Regions from separate parts of the Kitasatospora sp. NPDC056783 genome, predicted to be linked through region 4. Evidence: riboswitches for the same ligand, from Rfam matches in the RefSeq annotation. Region 4 holds a riboswitch; each other region holds the start of a gene.
The links. A riboswitch is a leader RNA that binds a small molecule or an ion and turns the genes downstream of it on or off. The one in region 4 is predicted to bind cyclic di-AMP.
Positions count from the first base shown of each region.

Region 1: it holds a riboswitch for cyclic di-AMP, as region 4 does, so the genes downstream of both, ACFRMQ_RS20875 (NlpC/P60 family protein) here and ACFRMQ_RS30815 (transglycosylase family protein) in region 4, are expected to answer to the same signal.
Region 2: it holds a riboswitch for cyclic di-AMP, as region 4 does, so the genes downstream of both, ACFRMQ_RS24010 (hypothetical protein) here and ACFRMQ_RS30815 (transglycosylase family protein) in region 4, are expected to answer to the same signal.
Region 3: it holds a riboswitch for cyclic di-AMP, as region 4 does, so the genes downstream of both, ACFRMQ_RS10830 (transglycosylase family protein) here and ACFRMQ_RS30815 (transglycosylase family protein) in region 4, are expected to answer to the same signal.

Region 1 covers NZ_JBHUAF010000141.1:10,931-15,580, reverse strand. The annotation lists gene ACFRMQ_RS20885 (hypothetical protein) at 1-155, opposite strand, end outside; gene ACFRMQ_RS20880 (NlpC/P60 family protein) at 218-1,264, opposite strand; gene ACFRMQ_RS20875 (NlpC/P60 family protein) at 1,496-2,614, opposite strand; cyclic di-AMP (ydaO/yuaA leader) riboswitch at 2,625-2,778, opposite strand; gene ACFRMQ_RS20870 (NlpC/P60 family protein) at 3,116-4,153, opposite strand; gene ACFRMQ_RS20865 (NYN domain-containing protein) at 4,355-4,650, opposite strand, start outside.
Region 2 covers NZ_JBHUAF010000180.1:77-4,726, forward strand. The annotation lists gene ACFRMQ_RS24000 (MoaF N-terminal domain-containing protein) at 1-319, opposite strand, end outside; gene ACFRMQ_RS24005 (esterase/lipase family protein) at 530-1,885, shown strand; cyclic di-AMP (ydaO/yuaA leader) riboswitch at 2,185-2,349, shown strand; gene ACFRMQ_RS24010 (hypothetical protein) at 2,351-2,929, shown strand; gene ACFRMQ_RS24015 (hypothetical protein) at 3,072-3,746, opposite strand; gene ACFRMQ_RS24020 (IclR family transcriptional regulator) at 4,089-4,650, opposite strand, start outside.
Region 3 covers NZ_JBHUAF010000050.1:15,421-20,070, forward strand. The annotation lists gene ACFRMQ_RS10830 (transglycosylase family protein) at 1-1,298, opposite strand, end outside; cyclic di-AMP (ydaO/yuaA leader) riboswitch at 1,285-1,445, opposite strand; gene ACFRMQ_RS10835 (sirohydrochlorin chelatase) at 2,001-2,954, opposite strand; gene ACFRMQ_RS10840 (DUF397 domain-containing protein) at 3,508-3,771, shown strand; gene ACFRMQ_RS10845 (ATP-binding protein) at 4,139-4,650, opposite strand, start outside.
Region 4 covers NZ_JBHUAF010000301.1:4,313-8,962, reverse strand. The annotation lists gene ACFRMQ_RS30825 (SDR family NAD(P)-dependent oxidoreductase) at 1-180, opposite strand, end outside; gene ACFRMQ_RS30820 (cytochrome P450) at 435-1,832, shown strand; cyclic di-AMP (ydaO/yuaA leader) riboswitch at 2,067-2,233, shown strand; gene ACFRMQ_RS30815 (transglycosylase family protein) at 2,239-3,135, shown strand; gene eno (phosphopyruvate hydratase) at 3,467-4,650, shown strand, end outside.

The sequences.
Region 1 (4,650 bases), on a different contig from region 4:
GGCAGCCCGGCCCAGGGCGGCGCCGAGCCGGCCCGCCGCGTCAGCGCCCCGGCCACCTCGGCGCGCCGGTCCGCCGACCGCGCCGCGGTGGCCGCCGTCGGGGCGGCCGGCGGCAGCGACAGCTGGGCCAGCCCGCCGGCCGCGAGCAGCAGCACGCCGCGCCGGGACAGCGGGCGGCGGGGGCCGGGTATCCGGGAGGAGCCGGACGGCGGGGCGTTCAGAGCCGGACCACCCCGGAGACCGGCATCGCGGTGACGCTCTCGTAGCGGACCTTGGCACCCGGGCGGGGGGCGTGCACGATCACACCGCCGCCGGCGTACATGCCGACGTGGTGCATGTCCCGGTAGAAGATCACCAGGTCTCCCGGTCGCGCTTCGGACAGGCTGATCCGCTGCCCGGCGTACGCCTGGGCCTGCGAGGTGCGCGGCAGGGTCACTCCGGCCTGCCGCCAGCTGTAGTACATCAGACCGGAGCAGTCGAACGCGTTCGGCCCGGTGGCCCCGTAGACGTACGGCGAGCCGATCATCCGCACCGCGGCGGCCAGCGCGGCGGCCCCGCGTTCGGAGGCGGGCGGCGCGGAGCCGAGGTCCAGCCGGTCGGTGCCGCGGGTGGCGCGCTGCTCGGCGTCCCGGGCGTCCTGGGCCGCCAGCCGGGCCCGTTCGCCGGAGCCCAGGCCGTTGAGCAGCTTCTGCGCCGCGGCCAGCCGCTGCTGGATCTGCTGTTTGCCGTCGGCGAGCGAGCGGCGGGTCTCGTCCAGCTCGACGAGCTTGTCGGCCGCCTCGGCGCGGCGCTGGTCGAGCCTGCGCTGACGGGCGAGCAGCTCGCGCAGGGTCTCCTGCTGGCGTGTGGCGGCCTGGCCCATGGTGCGGGCCCGGGCCAGGTAGCCCTCCGGGTCGGGCGAGAGGATCAGCTGGGCGGTCTGGGTCATCCCGCCGCCGCGGTACTCGGCCCCGGCGACCGTCGCCAGGTCGCCGCGCAGCTGGTTGAGCTGGTCCTGGGCGAGGGCGATCTCCCCCTGGAGGATGGTGGTCTCGCCCTGGAGCCGCCGCTGCGCCTCCTGCGCGGCGTTGTACTTCTCGGACGCCTGCTCGGCCTCGTCGTACAGCTGCTCCACCTGTGTCTTGACGTCCTGGCGGTCGGTCGGGTCCGGGGTGCCGGGGGCGGCCTGGGCACTGCCCCCGGCGGCCACGCCCAGCGCGGTGGCGGCGGCCGCGGTCAGCACCAGCGCCCGGGCGAGCAGTGGGGAACGACGGTGCACGGGCATGGCGGCAGCGGCTCCAATCCTGCGGCGCGGGCCCCCGCCGCCGCACCAGTGCGGGCGGCCGTCGAGCGGAAGTCCGGTGGCAGACGTTAGCGAGTCCGGGCAAGCGAGTCCAAACCCCTGCCAACCCGAATATTCGACCACTTATCGGACATCAGATCGAGCGCCCCGGAAAAGCCGCAGGCCCGGCCTCCCCTGACGGGAAGACCGGGCCCGGAAGCGCCCGAGCGGGGATCAGACCCGCACGATGGAGGTCAGCGGCATGTTGGAGACCGCCTCGTAGCGCACCGACGTACCCGTCCTGGGGGCGTGCAGCACCTGGCCGTTGCCGGCGTAGATGCCGACGTGGTGGGCGTCGCTGTAGAAGATCAGCAGGTCGCCGGGCTGGGCCTGGGAGAGGTCGGTGCCGATCCGGGTGCCGGCCCCGGCCTGCGCCTGCGAGGTGCGCGGCAGCGACACGCCCGCCTGGTTGTACGCCCAGACCATCAGACCGGAGCAGTCGAAGGAGCTCGGGCCGGTGGCGCCCCAGACGTACGGGCTGCCGATCTTGGAGGCCGCGTACGAGAGGGCGGCGGCACCGCGCGAGCTGCCGGCGGCCACCTTCACCGGAGCGGTGGTCGTGGGCGCCGAGAGGTCGCTGCGGCCGTTGTCGCGCGAGGCGCGGTCGGCACCGCCCTGCTGGGCCTGGGCGGCGTCGGCCTTGGCCTTGGCCTCCGCGGCGGCCTTCTGGTCGGCCTGCTGGATCGCCTGGCGCTCCTGCGCGGAGAGCGTGTTGAACAGGTCCTGGGCAGCCTTCAGCTTGCTCTGGACCTCCTCCTTGGAGGACTTCAGCTGCTGGGTGGTCGAGTCCAGCTCGGCGAGCTTGCCCTGGGCCTCGGTGCGGTCCTGGTCCAGCTTGCGCTGCTGCTCCTGGAGTTGCTTCAGCTGGTTCTTCTGGCTGTCCCCGGCCTGGTTCAGCGCGCCGGCCTGGTTCAGGAAGGTGTCCGGGCTGGAGGAGAACATCAGCTGGACGGTCGGCGAGATGCCGCCGTTGCGGTACTGCTCGCCCGCGATCTCCGCGAGCCCGCCCTGGAGCTCGGTCACCTGGGCCTGCTGACGGGCCACCTGGTCCTGGAGGCCGGAGACCTGCTTCTCCAGCTCCTGCTGCTTCTCCAGCGAGGCGTTGTACTTCTCGGTCGCGACCTCGGCCTGCTCGTTGTACTGGTCGACCTGCTCCTTGACCTGTTCCTTGGTCGGCTGCGGGTCGGCGTGGGCGCCGGACTGCGCGGAGAGGGCGACGGCCGCGGCGGCGAGACCGGTCATGATCGAGACCCGGGTGCGGCCGGCGGGCTTGGGACGACGATGGGACGCCACGAAGGCGGACTCCTTCTTCCTACGTCCGCCTACCGGGTGAGCTGACGGGTTCGGGCCGGAAGCATGCCCTACGACGCCTCACGGCCGCTCCCGCGGCCGACCTGGCGCCGATTCACCCCGGAGGAACGTGGTTCCCCGGCTCCGCTCCGCAGCGCCCCCGATTACTGGGCTCCCCTGTCGGGCAGTCGCTTCGACCTGCCCCGCTGCCTCGCGAACTCGGCGGAAACCACCGCCGCCACCCTGGCTGGGCGATCGACAGTGCGGTGGTTCGGATCACGACCCTAGTAACTGAACCGTGATCCGTTCAAATCCTTGTCAGAAAAAAGACAGAAGATTACCCAAGTTCTTTTGTGAAAATGACCGATGGTGACCACTGGCGCACACAAGGCTGATCAGTTCTCAGCATGTGGTCACGAGAGGGGCGGGAAACCCGAACGCCACCCCGAGTGGAGGTGGCGCTGATCACAGGGACCGCGAAGGCCCCCCGGGCATGTCGGGCCGTCAGACCCGGCGGATGGTGTTGATCTGCATCGCGTCGGCCTTCATCACCTTCACCACGTCACCGGTGTGCGGCGCGTGGACCACCATGCCGTTGCCGATGTACATCCCGACGTGGTGCATGTCGGGGCCGTACACCACCAGGTCACCCGGCTGGGCCTGGTCCAGCGAGGGCACCCGGGTGCCGTAGTGGCCCTGCTCCTGCGAAGTGCGCGGCAGCGAGACGCCGGCCTGCCCGTACGCCCAGACCATCAGGCCCGAGCAGTCGAAGGTGGTCGACCCGGTGGCGCCCCACACGTACGGCGAGCCCTGCTTGCCCATCGCCTTGGCCACCGCGGTGGCCGCGTAGCCGCTGGCCGCCGGCAGGCTGCCGAGGTCCACCCGGTCGCTGCCGCGCGAGGCGCGCTCGTCCTGCGCCTGCTGGGCCTTCAGCGCGACGCGGTCGGCGGCGCTGAGCGAGTTCAGCAGGTCCTGGGCGGCCTTCAGCTTGGCGTTGACGTCCGTCTTGGCCTGGTTCAGGTCCTTGGTGGTGGTGTCGAGCGAGGAGAGCACCGCGGCCGCCTCGGTCTTCTCCTGGTCCAGCCGGCGCTGCTGCTCCAGCAGGTTCTTGAGCGCCTCGGCCTGACTGCTGCTGGCCTGCTGGATGGTGGAGGCCTTCTCCAGGTAGCCGGAGGGGTCGGAGGAGAGCATCAGCTGGACGGACGCGTCGATGCCGCCGGTGCGGTACTGCTCGCCCGCCACCTCGGCCAGGCCGCCCTGGAGCCGGGTCATCTCCTCCTGGCCGCGGGCCACCTGGTCCTGCAGCTGGTCGGCCTGCTTGCGCAGCTGGTCGGACCGCTCCTTGGCGCCGTTGTACTTCTCCGCGGCCTGCTCCTGCTCCTGCTGGAGCTGGTCGATCTGTGCCTTGACGTCCGAGGTGTTCGGCTGCGGCGCGGCGTGCGCGGCCACCTGGGCGGAGAGGGCGACCGCGGTCGCGGCGGCAGCGGTGAGCACGGAGATCCGTGCGCGGCTCGGCTGCCTGGGACGGCGGTGGGAGGCCAAGTGTCCGGCTCCTTCTTCCATCGGACTCACCTGATGGGATGAGATTCCGGAAAATAGGTTTGACACCTGACCCTAGTGAAGTTCTATCCGTTCTGCTACTCCCCCGAACGTGTGAACTCCGGTCACCGCACTGACTTCACGGAACCCGCACCGGCCCCGGAAACCCTGTCCGACCAGGCATCATGACGTCCTGATCCGGGCTCAGGGCCGGGCCAGCCGGTTCAGCAGGAGCACCGACGCCACCGGGCGCGCGCCCGCCTTCCGCACGCCCTCCGCGACCTCCCGGTCGGTGGACACCACCACCACCGGACGCCCCTGCGGCTCGGCCCGCACCAGACGGCGGATCAGCTCGTCGGCCGTCTCCCCGGTCCGGCTGAACCGCACCCGGACCCCGCGCGGCGGCGCCATGATCACCGGGACGTCCAGGTCCTGCCCGTCGAACACACAGGTGACCTCCGCCTGGGTGCGCTGGGCCAGCATCGCCAGCCCGCCCAGCA
Region 2 (4,650 bases), on a different contig from region 4:
GCTCCAGCGTCCCGGTGTGCAGTTCGCCGACCCGGCCGCCCTCGCCCTCGAAGGTCCAGAAGGCCCGCACGGTCAGCTTGCCGAGGTCCATCACATGGCTGACGGTGATCCCGCTCTGCTCCGTCCAGCTGACGAAGTAGACCTCGGGCGCGACCTCGGCGACGTGCAGCCGCACGTCCTCCCACTGGCCCGCGGACTCGCCGAGGCCCTCCCAGCGCAGCCGCGTGCCGTCGGCCGAGTAGGTGTTGCGGAAGGCCGCGCCGTTGTCGGCCCGGAAGAGGTAGGTGCGGCCGGCGAAGGCGGGCAGGGGCGCGGTCATGGCGGGGCGGATCCTCGTTCCTGTGAGGTCATGGCGAGCCTCCGGTCGGGCCCACCGCTCTTGTGCACTGCGGATGATGTCAGACTTCCAATTTATCCGACCGGGCGCACTCGGTCAGGCACTCGCCACGGTACGGTTCGCCACCGCCCGGCCGTCGGGATGTGCGACCGGCACATGGGCACGGCCGGCCGGCGGCCCTAGCGTCCGGCCATGAGACGCACCCCCACGCACCCCGCCTCGACGAGGCGCGCCCCCACCGCCCTCGCCGCCGCGCTCCTGATGCTGGCCGCCGCCTTCCTCGGCGCCCCCACCGCCGCCCAGGCCGCGAGCGCCGCGAACACCGCGAACACCGCGAACACCGCGAACACCGCCACCACCGCCACCACCGTGAGTGGCGCCACCGCCGCCCCCCTCACTCTGGAAGCCACCTTCCCCGCCCCCGGCAACGGCTGGGCCAAGGTCGAGCGCTACCTCGACGCCACCCCCGGCTTCCGCGCCGAGCAGTTCCCGTCCGACGGCCGCGGCGACCAGGACGGCGCCCGCCGGACGTACTTCGGTACCGGCCGGCCCTCCTCCGCCCGTTTCCTGCTCTACTCCGCCGTCGGCTGGGACACCGGCAGCAAGGCCACCCCCGTCCTGTTGGTCCACGGAGCCAACGACAACGCCGACCGGGCCTGGGCGAACCCGGGGGAGAGCAGTGTCTGCGGCGCCGCGAGCTGCCCGTCCACCGGCCTCGCCCAGTACCTGTCCGGCACCGGCCACCGGGTCTTCGCGATCGGCTTCGCCCACAAGCACGGCGACAACCTGCTCCAGGCCCAGGCCGTCGGCGACGCCGTCGCGCTGATCCGGGACCGGCTCGGCGTCCCCCAGGTCGACGTGGTGGCGTGGAGCAAGGGCGAGGTCGCCGCCAGGGCGTACGTGTCCTCGGTGAAGCCCTCCTGGGGGAGGTCCTACGCGGGTGACGTGCGTCGTCTGATCACCCTCGGCGGGCCGAACGGCGGGCTGGACTACGTGTACGCGCACGGCTGGGACTTCGACCTGGTCTCCTGGCCGGCCTGCGGCGGCACCGCCAACGTGCCGTCCCCGCACCTCTCCATGACCTGCTACGGCACGTACACCGCGCAGCCCTGCCTCGGGGTCCTGCCGAGCGGCGGCTACGACTGCTACCCGGGCCAACGCCAACTGCTCGCCCGCTGGGACGGTACCTACGGGGTGGACTCCACCGCCCAGGACTGGTGGACCACATACTACGGCGGCCAGGGCTTCTACACCTCCGGCCAGGGCATCCAGGCGGCGATCGACGCGGGCTCGCTGATCGCGCCGCTCCGGCAGGCCGGCATCCCGGCCTCGGTGCGCACCTACCTGCTGGCGGGCGGGTCCGCCGACATTCCGGGCGTGCTCAACGAGAACCGCGGGCCGAGCGACGGCCTGGTGTTCACCGCGAGCGCGCTGGACACCACCGGCATCGCGACGGTCGGCGGCACCCGGCTGCTCGGCGGCCTCAACCACATGAAGCTCGCCTGGGCGCCGGAGGCGGAGAGCCAGGTCGACGCCTGGCTCGGCTGACCAGGCTGGAGCAGACCAGAGCAGGCCAGGCCAGGCCAGGCCAGACCAGACAGGACCAGGACGAACCCGATCGACTCAGCCGATTCGGCCGGCCGTCTTCCCCCGCTCCTCCGCCATCCGTCTCCCGGAAGTCGATCAACTCGACCGCCACTCGGTGTCGTTGATCGGCACCACTGTGACCTGTGCGACAACCGGCCCGGCCGAGTTGTCCGTCCACGGACGACCCGCCTAGCCTGCAACGGTCGTCCGCCCTCGCGGACCCCGTCGCCGGGACGCCGAGTCCCGTCCACCCGTCGGCGGGTCACCGAGCACCACAGTGGACGGGAGCGGGGGAACCAAGGTCAGCGCCCGGCTCGTACGCCCCCGCGTGCGGGCCGAGGCTAGGGGTGAAGCCGCTCCCGGGCGGCCGGGCAACCTCAGCCCGAACCCGACAGCTCACCTCGCAGGCGTCGCCGAGGTGACCCCATGCCCAAGCCCGACAGCTCCACGCTCCGGCCCGCGTTCGTGCGCGGCCGTCGTCGCGCACCGCGCCACGCCCGCCCGTCCCACCGCCTCCGCAACGCGGTCCTCGCCGCCGTCGGGGCGTTCGCCATCAGCGGCGCCGGCCTGCTCGGAGTGCCGTCCACCACGGGTGCCCAGGCGACCGCCGGCGCAGGTGCCGCCGCCGCGCCGACCGTCACCCAGGACCGGCTCGCCCCCGTCGGCATGGTCGCGGGCAAGGCCACGGCCGCCTCGCTCGTGCTGCACTCCTCGGACTGCGTCACCGCGAAGACCGTCGGTGTGGGCGTGCGCGACGCCGGCGGGAACAACCTTGACTTCCCCGGCCACGCGTCCGACGTGCGGATCTGCCCGGAGGGGTTCGACTTCACCAGCGCCGCGCGCGCCCTGCCGGCCGGGACGTACACCCAGTTCGGCTTCTGGCAGGACCTCGACGGCATCTGGCACGACCTGGCCGCGCGGCAGCTGGTGGTCTCCGCCGGCGGGACGCCGACGCGGACCCCGGCCCCTGCCGGCCACCCCGGGCCGGCAGGGCTGACCTCCTGACCTCCTGACCCCCTGACCTCCTGACCCTCTGGGACTCTCCGGGACCCTCTGGCCCGTGAACCCCGACCCCTCGGTGGGCGCGGGGCGGTACGCCCACCGGTGGGCGTTCGGCGGCGAGCGCCCACCGGCGGGACCGTACGGTTCAGGAGCCGGCGGCCGTCGCGACGACCGTGATGTCGAACGGCTGCCTGTTGTTGCTCTCGTCCGGGTCGTCCGCGCCGTGCACCTCGACCGAGCCGCCGCTCAGCGTGCCCGCCGGCAGTTCCGGGTCGAGCCGCACCGGGATGAGGGCGGTCGCGCTGCGCCCCTCCCGCAGCCCGGGCTCGAACGAGCACCGCACGACGCGGCCGTGGTCGCGGTTGCGGCCGAGCACCCGGCAGTCGGACGGGAAGTAGGGGCCCTCGGGCGTGACCCCCTTGGGCAGGGTGACCACGACGGTGAACGGGGAGGCCGTGGTGCCCGGGCCGCGGTTGCCGACGAACGCGCGGACGGTGGTGGTGCCACCGGGGGCGGCCGCGTCCGGGTCGAGCCGGACCACCTCGAGGTCGGCGCGGGACGGGCGGTCGGCCGCCGGTGCGGGCAGCGTGGTGGCCTCGGAGACCCCGGGTGCCGCCGGCGCGGGCAGCGTGGTGGCCTCGGAGACCCCGGGAGTTACCGGGGCGGGCAGCGTGGTGGCCTCGGACGTCGTGGGCGCGGGCAGGGTGGACGCCGCCTGCGCGCCCGGCACGACGACCTCCACCGCGGGCCGGGGCTCGGGGCGGTGCAGCGCCCAGGACGGGTCGGTGGCCAGCACCGTCACCGCGCACCCCGCTGCCACGGCCGCGATCAACCCGGCGCCGCCGAAGCCCCCGCCTCTTCCGGCGGCGCGCCGCGTGCCGCCGTCCCGTCCGCCGGTGTTTCGTCCGCCGCTGCCCCGACCGTCACCGCCCCGCACGTCGGTACCGCCTGCCGCACCGCCCCGCACGTCCCGGTCCTGCTGCTCCATCCCCGCTCACCCTGCCCTCGCGTCCCGGCCGCCCGCGCCGTCGCGGGCCGCGTCGGCACCAGGGTGGCGGAGCCGTCACCGGAGCCGGGTGCCAACCCGCCCGTCGTCCGCCCGAACGGGTGACGCGGCGCGCCGACACGGCCACGTCGGCCGGCAACGGGGGTTGACGTGGTGTCAGGGGGCGAGGACCTGCCCCAGCCGAGCCGCGATCTGGTGCATCACCGGTACCAGCGAGGCGGCCCCGGCCTGTTCCTCCAGGGCGCGGATGCGGGCCTCCGGGCCGGAGACGGAGAGCGCGGTCGGCGTCGGCGCGCCCGGGACGGCGAGCGCGATGCAGCGGACGCCGATCTCCTGCTCCTGGTCGTCGACCACGTAGCCGCGCTCGCGTGCCTCGGCGAGCTGGCGCATCAGCTCCTGCGGGTCGGTGACGGTGTACTCGGTGTGCGCGGGCAGCGGGTTGGGGCCGAGCACGGCGCGAGCCTCGTCCTCGGGCAACTGGGCGAGCAGCGCCTTGCCGACGCCGGTGCAGTGCGGCTGCACCCGTCGGCCGACCTCGGTGAACATCCGCATCGAGCGGCGCGACTGCACCTGGCCGACGTACACCACCTCGCCGCCCTCCAGCACCGCCAGGTTGGCGGTCTCGCCGGTGGCCTCCATCAGTTCGGCCAGGTACGGGCGGGCCCAGCTGCCGAGCAGTCGGCCGGCCGTCTCGCCGAGGCGGATCAGCCGGGGGCCG
Region 3 (4,650 bases), on a different contig from region 4:
GCCCAGTTGGCGATGCTCTGCTCGCGCACGCCCGAGCTCGGGTTGGCGGCCTCGACGTACTTGCCGTTGCCGACGTAGATCGCGACGTGGTAGACGCCGGAGTCCTTGCCGTTGTTGGACCAGAACAGCAGGTCGCCCGGCTGGAGGCTGTCCAGCGAGACGTGGGTGCCGGCGGCGGCCTGGTCGGCGGCGACGCGCGGTACCGAGATGCCCGCGGCGCGCAGCGCGGCCTGGGTCAGGCCGGAGCAGTCCCAGCCACCGTTGCCGGTGCCGCCGTACACGTACGCCTGACCGACCTTCGACTCGGCGAAGGAGACCGCGGCGGCCATGCTGCCGGTGGCGGCCGGAGCCTGGGTCTGGGGCTTCGCCGGGGCCGGGGTCTGCGGGGCGGGCTTGGTGGCCGGCTTGGTGGCGGGGCCCTGGGGCCGCGCGGTCGGCTGGGCGTTCACGGCACCACCGTTCGCGGACTGGCCGGCCTGCTGCGAACGGTCGGACCGGGTGGCGTCCGAGCCGGACTTGCCGTCGATGGACAGGTGCTGGCCGGGGTAGATGGTGTCCGGGCCCTCGGTCAGGGTGCCGCGGTTGAGCTCGTACAGCCGCTGCCAGCCGCCCCGCACGTTGTGCTGGTCGGCGATCGAGGACAGCCAGTCCCCCGCGACGACGGTGTAGTCGCCGCCCTGGGCCTGCTGCTGACGCTTCTGGACCCAGTTGCCCGTGGCGGAGCCGGAGGCGGCCTGAGCGCCGTCCTGGGCGGGCGCGGCGGGCGCGGCGGGCGCGGCGGGCGCGGCCGGGGTCTGCGGGGCGGGCTTGGCGGCCGGAGCGGCGGGCTTCGGGCTCTGGGCGGGCTTGGCGGCGGTCGAACCGGCGGTCGAGCCCGCCGAGGTGTCGACCGCCGCGGCGGCTCCGCCCTTCGTGAGGCCGGCCTTGACGGAGCAGACCGGCCAGGCGCCCGGCCCCTGCGAGGCGAGGACCTTCTCGGCGACGGCGATCTGCTGGTCCTTGGTGGCCAGGTCGGCGCGCGCGGCGAAGGCGGTGCCGCCGAAGGCGGACCAGGTGCTGGAGGTGAACTGGAGGCCGCCGTAGAAGCCGTTGCCGGTGTTGATGCTCCAGTTGCCGCCGCTCTCGCACTGGGCGACCTTGTCCCAGGTGGCGACGGTGGCGGCGGAGGCGGTGCCGGAGGTGAGGCACGGGACGGTGAGTCCGACGCCCGCGACGCCGAGGGCGGCGATCACGCGGCGGGTGCGATTGGACGGGCTGGTGCCGTTGGTGGGCAGCATGAAGACGCGGTCCTCTCCCACGCCTGCGAGGTGAGCTGTCGGATTCGGGCTGGAGTTGCCCGGCCGCGCGGTGAGCGCGGCTTCACCCCTAGCCCTGGACCGTTCCGGGGATCGGTCCGGGGCGACTTACCTGTGGGTCCCCCGCTCCTGCCGTGGTGCGTTTTCGCGCTGCCAGGACATCCGACGGCAGGACTCGGCGTCGCGGATGAACCGGGTTCGTGTGGTCACGAACGGAGAGCACGTTAATCAGACTCAAGTTCAAACCGCAAACCTTGTGATACGCGTCACGGTTTAGTGAGAACTGCCAAAAGCCAGCTCGATCAAGATCGTAAATGATCGTTTTCTGGCAATTTCGTTGAGGAACTCGACAACTGGCTCCGCTTCAGCAATGACATGACGGCACATCGGGGTGAGCTGCGGCGCACTCCGGAACGCGTCCGTGCGATGGCGCCCCACGCGTCCGAGTGGGCACGACTCATTTCCCTTCAAATAGCTCAAGAACGGACATTCCACTTCATTGCCACTCAACTCCCGAAGCGGGTGGAATGCGCGAGAAGCGGTGGCGGCCGGCGCCCGGTGGCGGCAGACGACGAGAGTCGGTGAGCGGGACAGGGGTGGGCGGGACAAGGTGAGCGGGGTGGAGCGGGCGGGGCAAAGAGAAAGGCCCGGAGCGCGAACCGCTCCAGGCCCCTCGGCGCGCGCGAACCGGCGCGCGGTGTCGACCTACTGTCCGGCGTACCCCTCGGCGGCCGCGTGGGCGCCGCGAGCGCCCTCCACGGCCCCCTCGGCCTCGGCGGCGGCCGCCGCCTCGGCCCGGGCCAGCTCCTCCGGGGACGGCGTGGGCAGCGCGGCCAGGTAGGTGGAGGCGATCAGCTGGCCGACGGACGGGTACGCGCCCAGCGGTGCGGCCGACGGACAGCCGGTCTCCTCGGCGGCGGTGGCGAGCAACTCGGAGTCCGCCTCCGGACCGATCACCAGCGGGGCCAGCGCCGGGCGCTGCGAGCCGGTGTCCCTGAGGTGGTTGACGGCCGCGGCGACCGAGCCGGGCACGTCGAGCGCGGCGGCGACGACCGGCACGGCCAGTCGGGCGGCCAGCAGCACGCCGGTGATGCCGGCCGCGGCGGCCGCGTCCTCGCCGCCGACGGTGGTCAGCACCACGCCGTCCGCGGCGGTCGCGATGGCGAACAGCCGGGCCCGGTCGGCGCGGGCCAGCCCGGCCTCGGACAGCCGGACGTGCACGGCCTCGGCCAGCAGCGGGTGCGGGCCCAGCGGGTCGGTGACGGGTGCGCCGTACTCGGCGGCGAGCGCGTGAAGCTCGGTCAGGAAGGTGTGCGGGCCCGGCACCAGGGGCACCAGGATCGGCATCGGCAGCCCGGTCTCGGCGGCCACCGTCAGCAGCTCGGCCACCGTGCGCTCCTCGCCGTCGGCGGCCTCGGAGCCGTTGCCCGGGAGGTAGCCGACCGCGGTCCGAACGCCGTTCTGCTCGGTGCGGACGATCGAGAGCAACTCCTCGACGACCGAGCGGGACTCGGGCCCGGCGGTCGCGGGTACGGCGAGCACCAGGGCCGGGGCGCCGGCCGGGATCTCGGGGCGCTCGGGACGACGGTGGCGCCCCCGCGCACGGGAGCCTGGAGTGCGGACGGGCAGTGGCGCGCCCGGGATGGCTGCGGTGCTCATGCCGGAGATCGTAGGACATCGCCCCGTCCGGCTTGCAGTCGGCTGCCGTACGGGTTTCGCGCGGTCGTGGTGCGGACTCGGTGTGCCCGCGCCACCGTTCAGGCGCTTTGCCTACAATCCGGACATTCCTCTCCCAACTCGGCGTGGACCGTCACGGTCCTGACGCCATCCGGGACGGCTGGCGTTGCATCAGTGGCGCGTGAGATGTCTCACAGCGCGGGAGGCGCTTGACGGAGGGTCACGGGGGTGCGACTCCCGGCGCTCGAAGATCAACATTCAGCGGGGAGGTGCTCACGGCCGGTTATCGCGAGCCCGACGATTCCATAGGCTATGTCCGTTTACGTACCGTCAGGGGAAGGGTCCGTGAAGAGTTCGAGGCTGGGAATGAAAGGCCTCGTGCACCTGCACTGTCCCGTGCTGATGCACGTGCACTGCGGCTATCATCACGTCAAGTGAGGCGTTGTGCCGGGCCGGTACGGGGCCGGTCCGTTCGTTCGGCGGTGCCGGGGGCGCCGCGCTGGACGACGACTCCGGAGCTCTTCGGGAGATTTCTATGCACGACTCGCAGGACACGCACGGCTCGTACGACACCTACAACGGGATGGCCGCCGCCGATCTCCGGGGGGTGGTCTGGCAGAAGAGCCTGCACAGCAACTCGCAGGGCAACTGCGTCGAGTTCGCGGCCCTGCCGGGCGGCGATGTGGCGATGCGCAACTCGCGGTTCCCGGACGGCCCGGCGCTCATCTACACCCGGGCCGAGATCGCCGCCCTGCTGCTGGGGGCGAAGGACGGGGAGTTCGACCACTTGGCGGTCTGACCGACCGCCGTGCTCCGTCATCGGGGGGCCGTCGTGGGTGCCGACACCGCGACGGCCTTTGTCTTTTGTCCTTGGCCCGCCCGCTGTCCTTCGTCCTTCCGATCGTGCCCGGCCGCCCCGATGGGCCGGACGGCCCGCGGGTGCGCGGCGTCGGAAGGGCCTCGGCGGGACCTCGGCGGGGCCTGGCGGAAGGGTCCGGGGTGTGGTCCTCCCGGGGACTTCCTCGACCGGCCGCGCGCCGCCCGCCGCGGAGCCTGACCCGGACGCGGGGCCGCTCCTGATCGCGGCTCCTGATCCGGACGCACAGCCCGACCCGGCCATGCGGTCCGGCCCGGTGGCGAGACCCGACCCGGGTGCTGTGCGCGTCCTAGGCCGAGCGTCGATGCCGTCCGCCGGCGTCGACCGGGCCGTCGAGCGGTGAGCGGCCGTCCAGCGGGGAGCCGCCGACCGTCTCCGCCTCGAACATCGCCCAGACCACCTTGCCGCTGCCCAGTGGGTGCCAGCCCCAGGAGCGGCTGAACGACTCCACCAGGTGCAGTCCGCGGCCCGACTCGGCGACGAAGTCCGCCTCCCGGGCGATCGGCCCGAGGCTGCTCGGATCGCTCACCGCGCAGACCACCTGGGGCGCGCGGTGCACCAGGCTTATTCGGATCGGCAGCCGGCCCTCCGGGGTCGGCTGTATGGGAAAGTCGTACTCGCCCTGGGCGCCGCCCGACGGGTCGGGCCGTGCGCCGATCGCATGCCGGAGCGCGTTGGTCACGAGTTCCGAGGCCACCAGCGCGACATCGTCGAACAGTTCCGTCAGGCCCCAGCGCTGGAGCGTGGTCCGAGCGAAGTCGCGCGCGGTTCTGACGGCTTCGAAGCGAGGAGCGAGCGTAC
Region 4 (4,650 bases):
GACGCCGACGACGGGGCAGCCCGGCCGGTCGAGTTCGGCGGCGAGGTCCTCGGCGATGCCGACGTGCTGGTCGGCGATGAGCATTCCGGCGGCGCCGGTCGCGGCGAACCGGCGGGCGAGGCCCGCGCCCGACCCGCCGTCGAGGACCGCGATGACGACGACTGATCCGCTGACCCGCATGGCCTGCTCCTCCCTGTGGGCGACACCGCACCGGCGCCCACGCGTACTGCGGAGGATCGTAGGCAGGTCCTGACCCTCCGCGACAGGGATTACCCCTCAGGTGACCAGGCTCACGCCCGCTCTCCGGCCAAGAGCTGTCCAAGAGTCGTCCACGGGGCGTCCACGGAGAGTTGGCACGCCGGACGCGAACCGGCGGCGGGGGAGCGGCGGCCCGCCGGAACGGGGGCGCGCGTGGCACCGGATACGGTCGGTCCATGCCAGCTCAGCCCGACCCCGCCCGGCCCGCCACCACGCCGTCGACGACGCCGTCCGACACGCCGTCCGACACGCCGTCCGGCACCCGGTCGACCACCCCGTCCGGCGTCCCCGCTCCGCAGCTGTTCACCTGGGAGTTCGCCGCCGATCCGTACCCCGCCTACGCCTGGCTGCGTGAGCACGCCCCGGTGCACCGCACCACGCTGCCGAGCGGTGTCGAGGCCTGGCTGGTGACGCGGTACGCGGACGCCCGGCAGGCACTGGCGGACAGCCGGCTGTCGAAGAACCCGGCGCACCACAGCGAGCAGGCGCACCGCACCGGCCGGGTGGGCATCCCGGGGGAGCGGCAGGCGGACCTGATGACCCACCTGCTGAACATCGACCCGCCGGACCACACCCGGCTGCGCCGGCTGGTGTCGAAGGCGTTCACCCCGCGCCGGGTGGCCGAGTTCGAGCCGAGGGTGCAGCAGCTCACCGACCGGCTGATCGACGGCTTCGCCCAGCGCGGTTCGGCGGATCTGATCCACGAGTTCGCCTTCCCGCTCCCCATCTACGCGATCTGCGACATGCTGGGCGTGCCGGCCGAGGACCAGGACGACTTCCGCGACTGGGCCGGAATGATGCTGCGGCACACGAAGCCGGGCCAGGGCGGCAGCCAACGCGGCGGCGTGGGGCGGGCGGTGAAGCGGATGCGGGCGTACCTGCTGGAGCTGATCCACCGCAAGCGCGCGGACCTCGGCGACGACCTGATCTCCGGTCTGATCCGGGCCAGTGACCACGGCGAGCACCTGACCGAGAACGAGGCCGCGGCGATGGCCTTCATCCTCTTGTTCGCGGGCTTCGAGACCACCGTCAACCTGATCGGCAACGGCACCTACGCGCTGCTGCGCAACCCGGAGCAGCGCCGGCTGCTGCAGGAGTCGGTGGCGCGCGGGGAGAGCGGACTGCTGGAGACCGGGATCGAGGAACTCCTGCGCTACGACGGACCGGTGGAGCTGGCGACCTGGCGGTTCGCGACCCGTCCGCTGACCATCGGCGGAGTGGACATCCCGGTCGGCGATCCGGTGCTGGTGGTGCTGGCCGCGGCGGACCGCGACCCGGCCCGGTTCTCGGACGAGAACACCCTCGACCTGGCGCGGACGGACAACCCGCACCTGGGCTTCGGGCACGGCATCCACTACTGCATCGGCGCTCCGCTGGCCCGGTTGGAAGGGCGTGCCGCGCTGGCCACGCTGCTTTCCCGGCTGCCCGATCTGCGGCTCGCGGAAAGCCCGGAGAATCTGCGCTGGCGGGGCGGTCTGATCATGCGTGGGCTGCGCGAACTGCCGGTGGAATTCAGTCCGGAGAGCCGCTCGCCGCACGTCCCTCCGCATCCGCTTCAGCAGGGCCCTTCGTGACCCGGACGAGCCGGGATGACGCTGACGGGACATCGTCGGTCAACTCCCAAGCGGGGTATGAACGCTGACCAATCCGGACATAACGCCGAAGCCGGTAGGCGGCTGGGCACGCGCCGTAATGCTGGTGTGATATCGGCGATATGAGCTTGTGATTGGTCTGAAGATCTGTCTACTCTCCTGGGGTTCGCAGCTGCGGACCCCGAGCGCGGAACGCCGAATCCTGCCCGCCACGCCACGGGAAACCGACCAGAACCCTGGGCAGGGGCGGGGGAACCAGGTTTGTTGCCGTCCCCACGGCTTGGGGTGAAGCCGCCCGAGCGGAATCGTTTCCGCTTACGGCGGCCGGGCCACCTCCCGGTCCGAACCCGACAGCTCACCTCGCAGGCGTGCGGAGAGGGACCTCTTCATGCTGTTCGTTGGAACTGGCCGTCACCGTCGTCGCACCCAGGCCGAGAAGGCCATCGCCGTCGCCGGTGTGGCCGGCGTCGGACTCGCGATGCCGCTCCTCACCGCCACCGGCGCCTCCGCCGCCCCGGTCTCCACCTGGGACGCCGTCGCCCAGTGCGAGAGCGGTGGCAACTGGAGCATCAACACCGGCAACGGCTTCTACGGTGGCCTCCAGTTCACCTCCAGCACCTGGAAGGCCTACGGCGGCACCGCGTACGCCGCGCAGGCCAACCAGGCCAGCAAGGGCCAGCAGATCGCGGTCGCCGAGAAGGTCCTCGCCTCGCAGGGTCCGGGCGCCTGGCCGGTCTGCTCCAAGAAGGCGGGTCTGACCAAGGGCGGCTCCCCGGCCTCCGTCGACACCTCTTCGAGCGGCAAGACCCAGACCGCCCCCAAGCCGCAGGCCCCGAAGCCCGCCAAGCCGGCCGAGAAGCCGGCTCAGCAGCAGGCCCCGAAGCCGGCTCAGAAGCCCGCCGCCAAGCCGGTCCAGCAGGCCGCCCCGCAGCAGCAGGCCCAGCAGACCCCGGGCTTCTCCGGCAAGGCCGGCTGGGACGCCGACGCCAAGGTGTACTGGTACCAGAACAACGGCGCCTGGTACTGGACCAGCCACCAGGGCGTCTACCAGCAGTACGCCGGCCAGGCCGCCGCCCAGCCGCAGTACGCCCCGCAGGCGGCCGTGCAGTCGGCCCCGCAGGCCACCGGCCACGACTACACCGTCCGTGCCGGCGACACCCTGTCGACCATCGCCGCCGCCCAGGGCGTGTCCGGCGGCTGGCACGCGCTGTACGACCAGAACCACGCCACCGTCGGCGGCGACCCGAACCTGATCATGCCCGGCCAGGTGCTGCACCTCGGCTGAGCCGGTGTCGGGCCCTCGCGCCCGAGCCGATGCCGGGCCGCCGTGCCCGATCCGGCGTCGAACCGCCACGCCCGACGAAGCGTGTTCCGACCCGTGGACGAAGGGGACCGGTCCTACCGGTCCCCTTCGTCCGCATTCGCCCGCCCCAGGGGGACAAGCTGGGACAAGCAGGTGAACTACCGGTGGGTAGCGGGGCCACACGCTGAGACGGAACCGAGGCCGAGGTGGTCCCGGGAGCCCGGGCGGTTAGGCTCTGGTCGTAACGACTCCGCAATCGTCCCGCTGACTGCACCCCGTCAGACCGGACCCTGCTTCCGCAAGGAGATGCCTCGTGCCGTCCATCGATGTCGTCGTAGCCCGTGAAATCCTCGACTCGCGCGGCAACCCCACGGTCGAGGTCGAGGTCGGCCTCGACGACGGCAGCACGGGTCGTGCCGCTGTCCCGTCGGGTGCCTCCACCGGCGCCTTCGAGGCCCTGGAGCTGCGCGACGGCGACAAGAACCGCTACTTCGGCAAGGGCGTCGAGAAGGCCGTCCTGGCCGTCATCGAGCAGATCGGCCCGGAGCTGGTCGGCTACGACGCCACCGAGCAGCGGCTGATCGACCAGGCCATGCTGGACCTGGACGCCACCCCGGACAAGTCCTCGCTCGGCGCCAACGCCATCCTGGGCGTCTCGCTGGCCGTCGCGCACGCCGCCTCCGAGGCCAGCGACCTGCCGCTGTTCCGCTACCTGGGCGGCCCGAACGCCCACGTCCTGCCGGTTCCGATGATGAACATCCTCAACGGCGGCTCGCACGCGGACTCCAACGTCGACATCCAGGAGTTCATGATCGCTCCGATCGGCGCGGAGTCCTTCTCCGAGGCCGTCCGCTGGGGCGTCGAGGTCTACCACACCCTCAAGGGCGTGCTGAAGGAGCGCGGGCTGTCCACCGGCCTGGGCGACGAGGGCGGCTTCGCGCCGAACCTGGACAGCAACCGCGAGGCCCTGGACCTGATCGTCGAGGCCATCCAGAAGGCCGGCTACGTGCCCGGCCGTGACGTCGCGCTGGCCCTGGACGTCGCCTCCTCCGAGTTCTACGAGGACGGCGCCTACCAGTTCGAGGGCAAGGCGCTCACCTCCACCGAGCTCATCGAGTACTACGCCGAGCTGGTCGCCGCCTACCCGCTGGTCTCCATCGAGGACCCGCTGGACGAGTCGGACTGGGACGGCTGGAAGGCCATGACCGTCAAGCTGGGCGACAAGGTCCAGCTGGTCGGCGACGACCTGTTCGTCACCAACCCGGCCCGCCTGGCCCGTGGCATCGAGACCGGCACCGCCAACGCGCTGCTGGTGAAGGTGAACCAGATCGGCTCGCTGACCGAGACCCTGGACGCCGTCGAGCTGGCCCAGCGCAACGGCTACCGCTGCATGATGTCGCACCGCTCCGGCGAGACCGAGGACGTCACCATCGCCGACCTGGCCGTCGCCACCAACTGCGGCCAGATCAAGACCGGCGCCCCGGCCCGCTCCGAGCG